Regions from separate parts of the Mesobacillus thioparans genome, predicted to be linked through region 2. Evidence: a T-box and tRNA genes for the amino acid it is inferred to sense, from the RefSeq annotation. Region 2 holds a T-box; the other holds one or more tRNA genes.
The links. A T-box is a leader RNA that pairs with one kind of tRNA and senses whether it is charged. The one in region 2 lies ahead of ACNAZ4_RS13605 (valine--tRNA ligase), so its partner is inferred to be a tRNA-Val.
Positions count from the first base shown of each region.

Region 1: it has a tRNA-Val gene. The T-box ahead of ACNAZ4_RS13605 (valine--tRNA ligase) is inferred to sense a tRNA for this amino acid. The anticodon was not compared.

Region 1 is NZ_CBCSFH010000001.1:565,043-568,454, reverse strand. Features, by position in the region: gene ACNAZ4_RS02925 (TRAP transporter permease) at 1-78, shown strand, start outside; gene ACNAZ4_RS02920 (NUDIX hydrolase) at 470-1,084, shown strand; tRNA gene ACNAZ4_RS02915 (tRNA-Val) at 1,177-1,249, shown strand; gene ACNAZ4_RS02910 (cupredoxin domain-containing protein) at 1,552-1,941, shown strand; gene ACNAZ4_RS02905 (YybS family protein) at 2,113-2,670, shown strand; partial or broken gene ACNAZ4_RS02900 (PQQ-dependent sugar dehydrogenase) at 2,743-3,412, opposite strand, start outside.
Region 2 is NZ_CBCSFH010000007.1:182,727-186,138, forward strand. Features, by position in the region: gene ACNAZ4_RS13605 (valine--tRNA ligase) at 1-1,368, opposite strand, end outside; T-box leader at 1,423-1,665, opposite strand; gene ACNAZ4_RS13610 (hypothetical protein) at 1,846-2,040, shown strand; gene ysxE (spore coat protein YsxE) at 2,059-3,096, opposite strand; gene ACNAZ4_RS13620 (hypothetical protein) at 3,131-3,313, shown strand; gene spoVID (stage VI sporulation protein D) at 3,271-3,412, opposite strand, start outside.

The DNA of each region.
Region 1 (3,412 bases), on a different contig from region 2:
GGTCTATTCGTACTGCTTGTAGCGCTTCAGTTCCTCATCAAGGATAAAAGTACTGTCAAACCAAATACAGCCAATTAATGAATGATGGAAAGGAGTCCTTTACAAGGGCTTCTTTTTTTTAGCTGCTTTTAAGGAACTTCTGTTTGTCTGGCATCACAGATAGGATGTTTTCTTTTTTGAACAGACGGTCAGCCTTTCTGAGAAAACAATATGCTTTAAAAAAACCTTCATGGATTTCTCTTACGATTATCCGCCGCTGAGTAATTTGCTTATTTGCAGCCATATAAATCATATTCACAGGAATTTTTTCGACAAGGGACTTTTCAAGAAGAAGATTCAAAGTGTTTCACTCCTTTGAGTTATTAATTATATTATACCCGAACACTCGTTCTTTATTCAATTACTTTAGAACGTTTGTTCGTAATTTATTTCTAGGAATCATGATATAATTTAAAATGGAGGTGTAAAGATGGAGAGTGAGATGCTTAAGATATTTGATCCGCAGGGGACTTGCCTTGGCAAAGCCACGAGGCATGAAGCGCATAAAGCTGGACACTGGCACGAGACATTTCATTGCTGGTTCACAGAGAGAATCAACGGGAAAGACTTTCTTTATTTTCAAATCCGGAGTTCCGTCAAAAAAGACTATCCAGACTTGCTTGACATAACTGCTGCAGGACATCTCCTTGCTGATGAAATACCTGTTGACGGACTGAGAGAAGTGAAAGAGGAACTTGGCATAGACCTGGCTTTTGAAGATTTACATACACTAGGAACAATCCATGATACACTGGTCAGTCCGGGATTCATTGACCGGGAACTATGCCATGTCTATTTGTACAAGGAACATCAGCCATTTGAAAATTTCCGGCTGCAAAAAGAGGAGGTCTCAGGAATCATGACCACGAGCCTTTCAGATTTTGAAGCCCTGTGGTTTGCCAACCGGAAAATTACGGTGAAAGGCTTCCAGGCAGGTGAAAATGGCGAAAAGAAACTTCATGAAATGCAGGTGGCGAAAAAAGATTTTGTACCCCATGAAGATGACTATATTCAAAGGGTAATCCATGGGATAAGAAATTCATAATCTATGTATATTTTATGCTGAAATATTATTGACATTATGGTGAATTCAGTATATATTAATAAATGTCCTAATCAAACAGGACAGCCTATAACGATTCCTTAGCTCAGCTGGGAGAGCGCTACCTTGACAGGGTAGAGGTCGCTGGTTCGAACCCAGTAGGAATCATACTTTTGGAAAAGCCTCCATTCCTTATAGATGAAAGGATGGAGGCTTTTTTTGTTTTTTTCAACACTTCTTTTAAAAGTTTTTGCTTATATACCAGACAAGTAGGCGTGATTTAATCAGCCACTACCTTATCAAACCTTATTGCTGTTTACAGTACAAAAAGTTCAGTTAAGTTCAATGCTTAACTGAACTTTTTTATATTAGGTACTGATATTATACCCTTCTTACTATTTCCCGTTAATTTAGAGTCATAATTTCATTTGAATTAGAAAAAATAAGGATTAGGAAAGGAGGGATAGCAAATGTCTTTGAAAAAGTGCGTTACAGGATTGATTTTTTTTCTTGCAATGTTTTTGGTTGTGACAACTTTTGGCATACAAGGCGGTTTTGCCGAAACGGGTGTTATAACTAAACCAATGGAGAATGTTAAGGTGATTGAGGTTGAGTTGAACGATGATTACTTTAATCCCAAAGAGATCACCATTTCAAACGAAACAACTACAACATTGATATTGAAAAACAAAGGGAAGAAAGAGCATACCTTTACAGTGGAGAAGCTTGGAATTGACATCGAGCTCCAGCCAGGAAAAGCAAAAAACATTTCTGTGAAACCAGAACAGAAGGGTACTTATGAATTGAAATGCCGGTACCATTTCCAGGAAGGTATGGTTGGGAAGGTAAATGTTAATTAAAAAGCAGGTACAATAATGTACTGAGTACCCAAAAAGTTAGAGTGAAATCTAACTTTTTGGGGTCACATCAATGCTCCCTTTTAGGTTTAAAATAGTAAGGATAGTTCCGCTTCTAATGATTATAAATAAAATGTACGGTAAGGCATATATCATTTAAGAGGAGGTGGAAAGTTGTATTTTTTTAAGCCTATTTCTAATGAAGTGCGTCTACCCCAACAAATATTCAAAAAACGCACAAAAACGATGAAGCTTATTTTGGGGTCATTTTTCACTTGTATTGCCGTGATTCTCCAGGCTGCTGGCGGCTTTTTACCAGGTATAGGATTATTTTTAAGTCCGCTAGCCACTGCACCTATTTTGTTATGTTCCATGTTTTCCCTGCCACTCGGGTTAATGTGCTACTTTCTAACCATTATATTGTTATTTATCCTGCAGCCAAGTGAAGTAATTGTATTCCCCTTTACAACAGGATTGTTGGGCCTTGGCATAGGAGCAGCATTTTACTTTTTTAGGAAGAGATTAAGCATTATTGCGACAGGTACAATTTTTTTAATGTTAGGAATTATAATTCTGCTATTTATCTTCGACTTTCCCGTTTTAGGCCCAGTGGTTTCAGATTCCTTTTCATTTCTTACAACCGTAGGAATCCTTTTATTTGCTTTCCTTTATAGCTGGTTATGGGTTGAAATTGCATTAAACATACTTAAAAGGTTAAAAATGTATTTATAATTTAGTGTCTGCTAAATCCTCGTACTATTGCCTAGCAGGTAAAGCCCGCAGAAGTCAGATAGGGTTTAAGATTCAAGGAATGATTTCAAAAATAGTACCCTGGTTAAAGTCTGTCACTTTCATCGAGCCATAAACCCCCAAATATAATCTGGTTTGGTCTAGATTCGCTCCCAAACTAACATAATAAGCAGATTCAGATCCAAAATTGTAGTCAGTTTCAATAACACTATAATCATTTAGTTTATAGTCTGGCCTTACCCTAGTATAAGCTAATACTCCTTTAACTGGAGTGGTCGATTCTTCTTTGCGGGCCAAATCGGTAAACACAACGCTTCCGGTTAAAGCCGGGATTCCTTTCCCCATATATGGATGGACCCCTGTAAGGGCAGTTCCCCCAAACTTATCTGGTCGTGAATCTTCATGATAATAACTAGTTAATGGCTGAATTCGCCTAACTGATGTCTCAATTGCTTCGTTGTAATAAACAATGGTTTTCTCATCCGAATTCGAATTAGCAGAGCAGACATTAATAATTGAAGTAGGAAATGCACCTTCCCAACCACGCCAGCCGAAGTTAATATACATTTCCTTAGTGGTCCTGGAGTTCAATACAAGTTCAGTAACCGGTATCGCTCTATAATGAACGAATGAAAAAATCGATTCTGCCAAATCCTGTCCGACATTCCCAACATATTTAATATAATGATAATATAATTCCTTTGAAATGATATCCCTGGTATAT
Region 2 (3,412 bases):
CGCTGAGCTGAACCATGTATCAAGAACGTCATTGTCTTGTTCCCAGTTCTCAGGGTCTGCAGGCGGCTCATGGTCTACATATACCTCACCTGTTTCCTTATGGTACCAGGCCGGGATGCGATGGCCCCACCATAGCTGACGGGAAATACACCAGTCGCGGATATTTTCCATCCAGCGCATATACGTGTTTTCAAAGCGCTCAGGAACAAAGTTGACCTTTTCTTCCTTGCTTTGAAGCGCGATGGCCTCATCAGCTAGCGGCTGCATTTTAACAAACCACTGAGTTGACAGGTATGGCTCGACAACTGCTCCGCTGCGCTCAGAGTGTCCTACTGAGTGCATGTGCTCTTCAATCTTGAACAATACGCCAGCATCCTGAAGGTCCTTGACGATTTGCTTGCGGCACTCGAAACGGTCCATGCCCTGATACTTGCCTGCTTTCGCGTTCATTGAGCCATCTTCGTTCATGACCAGGACTCTTTCAAGGTTATGACGGTTGCCGATCTCAAAGTCGTTAGGGTCATGTGCCGGCGTGATTTTTACTGCGCCAGAACCGAATTCCATGTCAACATAATCATCACCGACAATCGGAATCTCACGGCCAACGATTGGCAGGATGACTGTCTTGCCGATTAAGTGCTTGTAGCGGTCATCTTCCGGATGGACAGCAACCGCTGTATCACCAAGCATCGTTTCCGGTCTTGTCGTGGCGATTTCGATATGGCCGCTGCCACCTGCTAGCGGATATCTCATATGATAGAAAGCGCCCTGAACGTCTTTATGGATAACCTCGATATCAGATAAAGCTGTTTTCGCAGCAGGATCCCAGTTGATGATATATTCGCCGCGATAAATCAAGCCTTTGCGGTATAACGAAACGAATACTTCTTTAACTGCCTTCGAAAGGCCTTCATCCAATGTGAAACGCTCGCGGCTATAATCAAGGCCAAGGCCAAGCTTAGACCACTGTGTGCGGATATGCTGTGCATATTCTTCTTTCCATTTCCATGCTTCTTCTAAAAACTTTTCTCGGCCCAGTTCGTAGCGGTTGATGCCCTGGCTGCGAAGCTTCTCGTCAACCTTCGCCTGTGTGGCGATCCCGGCATGGTCCATTCCCGGGAGCCATAGAACATCGTAGCCCTGCATCCGCTTCATGCGTGTCAGGATATCCTGCAGAGCTGTGTCCCACGCATGGCCAAGATGCAGCTTACCGGTTACGTTCGGCGGCGGAATCACGATTGTATAAGGCTTCTTCGTTTCATCATCTTTCGCTTCGAAAAACTTTCCCTTGACCCACCATTCATAGCGCCCCTGCTCAATCGAAGACGGATCATATTTGGTCGGCATCGACAAATTCTCTTCCATCATTTTTTCCTCCATTCCAATGCTTTTCTTTGGAAAAATAAAAAACTCCATTCGCCATAAAAGGACGAATGGAGTATGTTCGCGGTACCACCTTTTTTCCCAGCAACGGTAAAAACAGTTCTGCTGCTGGCTCAAATACGGATAACGGTTCTTCACCGTCGCCTGTTACTGAGAAGATTCCGTTCCCAGGCGATGCTCAAGGGCGACCTTCCATGGTTCCTGCTTAGAAGTCCTCCCAGCTGCTGGACTTCCTCTCTTAAAGCTGGCTGCTCATGTACTCTTCCCTGTCACTGCTTTGCGTTATTTTTGGTTTTTGTATATTAGTTATACTACCTAAAAAAGAGGATTGACGTCAATCATCATTTCCTATTTTTTATTATTTTATACTTCTTGGCTCATGCTGTGCCAATAATCAGCACATTTTGAGCCCATGCCACATAGAATAAAAAAGGGATATCTTACATGCTTGGAGGGATGGCAATGAAGAGAAAGAGGTATAATCCATATACACTCCCAAGGTGGGCGAGGACGGCGAGGGCAGTGTGCGCACAGCTGATCATTCCTTTTTGTGTATTCCAGGGAATCCGCACCCTTTTCTTCCCTTCGACCTTCGATGTTTTCTTGCTTTCGATTTTCATTCTGATCGCTTTGGCAATCAAATTCGAAATGATTTAGGGAGCCTTAGAGCAGCTTTCAGCTCTGGGCTCCCTCTTGTTTTGCCTGCTCCTTCTGCTTCTCGAGATCATCCATTTTGGTTACCACATAACCAGTATTGCTCAAAAGCCAGTACTGGCGCTGGAGCTTCTGGACAAATTTCCGCTCATCCACTTCTTTCTTGCGCTGATGGTACGTCTCCGCGACACGGATGATGCCTGACGGGAAGGCAAGATAGCTCATGAATAATTGCATTTCATCGTCCCGGAATGGAAAATGCTTCAGGTATACATAAATCCAGTCAATGATTTCATCGCCGTATTTCGGCTGTGTTTTTAACGACCTGGCCAAAAACGGCAGCAAATCCTGGATAGGAGAACCCCTTCTTGCCTTTTCGAAATTGATGAAATAGCCGTAACCCCGTTCATCGAACAAAAAATGATCAGGAGAGACTTTGCCATGAAGCGTCACGGTCCTCGTTTTCTTTTTCTCCTTCGTTTTTTCACTCCATGCTTCCAGCTTTTGTCTGGCAAACTGCATGGCCTGCTGAATCTGGATGTAATACAGACAGAAAGTCAGTTCAAATGGAGACATATACACCCTGTTTTCGCAGCTCTCAAGGAAACCTTTGACGAATTCCTCTTCTTTTTCCCACTCCTTCAATGTCTGCTCATAATGCTCTTGCTTAACTTCCGGGCTGATTTCCAGCTCCTTGGCTGACAGGGTATGCATTCGCGCCAGCTCCCTGAACAGCTGCTTATGCCTTTCAGATTGATCCTCCCTGATGGCATTGGGCATCCATGGCATTAAATAATACAAGGAATTATTATGCAAAATCCCATATCGACCGTCATTTGCTGGGTAGACAGGAACAATCCTGTTATAGCCCTTTTGGTAAAGAGTCTGGATATGCTTGATAAAATCCGTTCCTTCGTACGGATGGATTTTTTTCAAAGCAAAGGTTCCTGATTTGCTATAGACCTTCTTGATTTTCCCATAGTCCTCCGCAAAATAGGGCTCGATTGGATAGTGCTTCAACACAGCAGATTCTTCTTTTAAAAAATTGCGATCATCCATCGGATCACTCGCCTACTTTCTGGAACTTCTATGCATGAATAGAGTTGGGCAGGTGCTAGAACACACCTGCCCATACTTAGTGCTGTCACAATCCCAGCCAGCAGCCCAGCCAGCAGCCCAGCCAGCCCTGACAACCAGCTTCCTTTTGGACAAGGCATTGCTCCATTTTAAAGATTATGATTGGTGGATTGCCACCCCGGGAACATATAATACCTGACCTTCATGTACTTCATGGTCGATGCTCAGATGGTTCACTCTTAAAAGCTGTTGCACCGGCACATCGTAGCGTTCCGAAATCGATTGAAGCGAGTCGCCC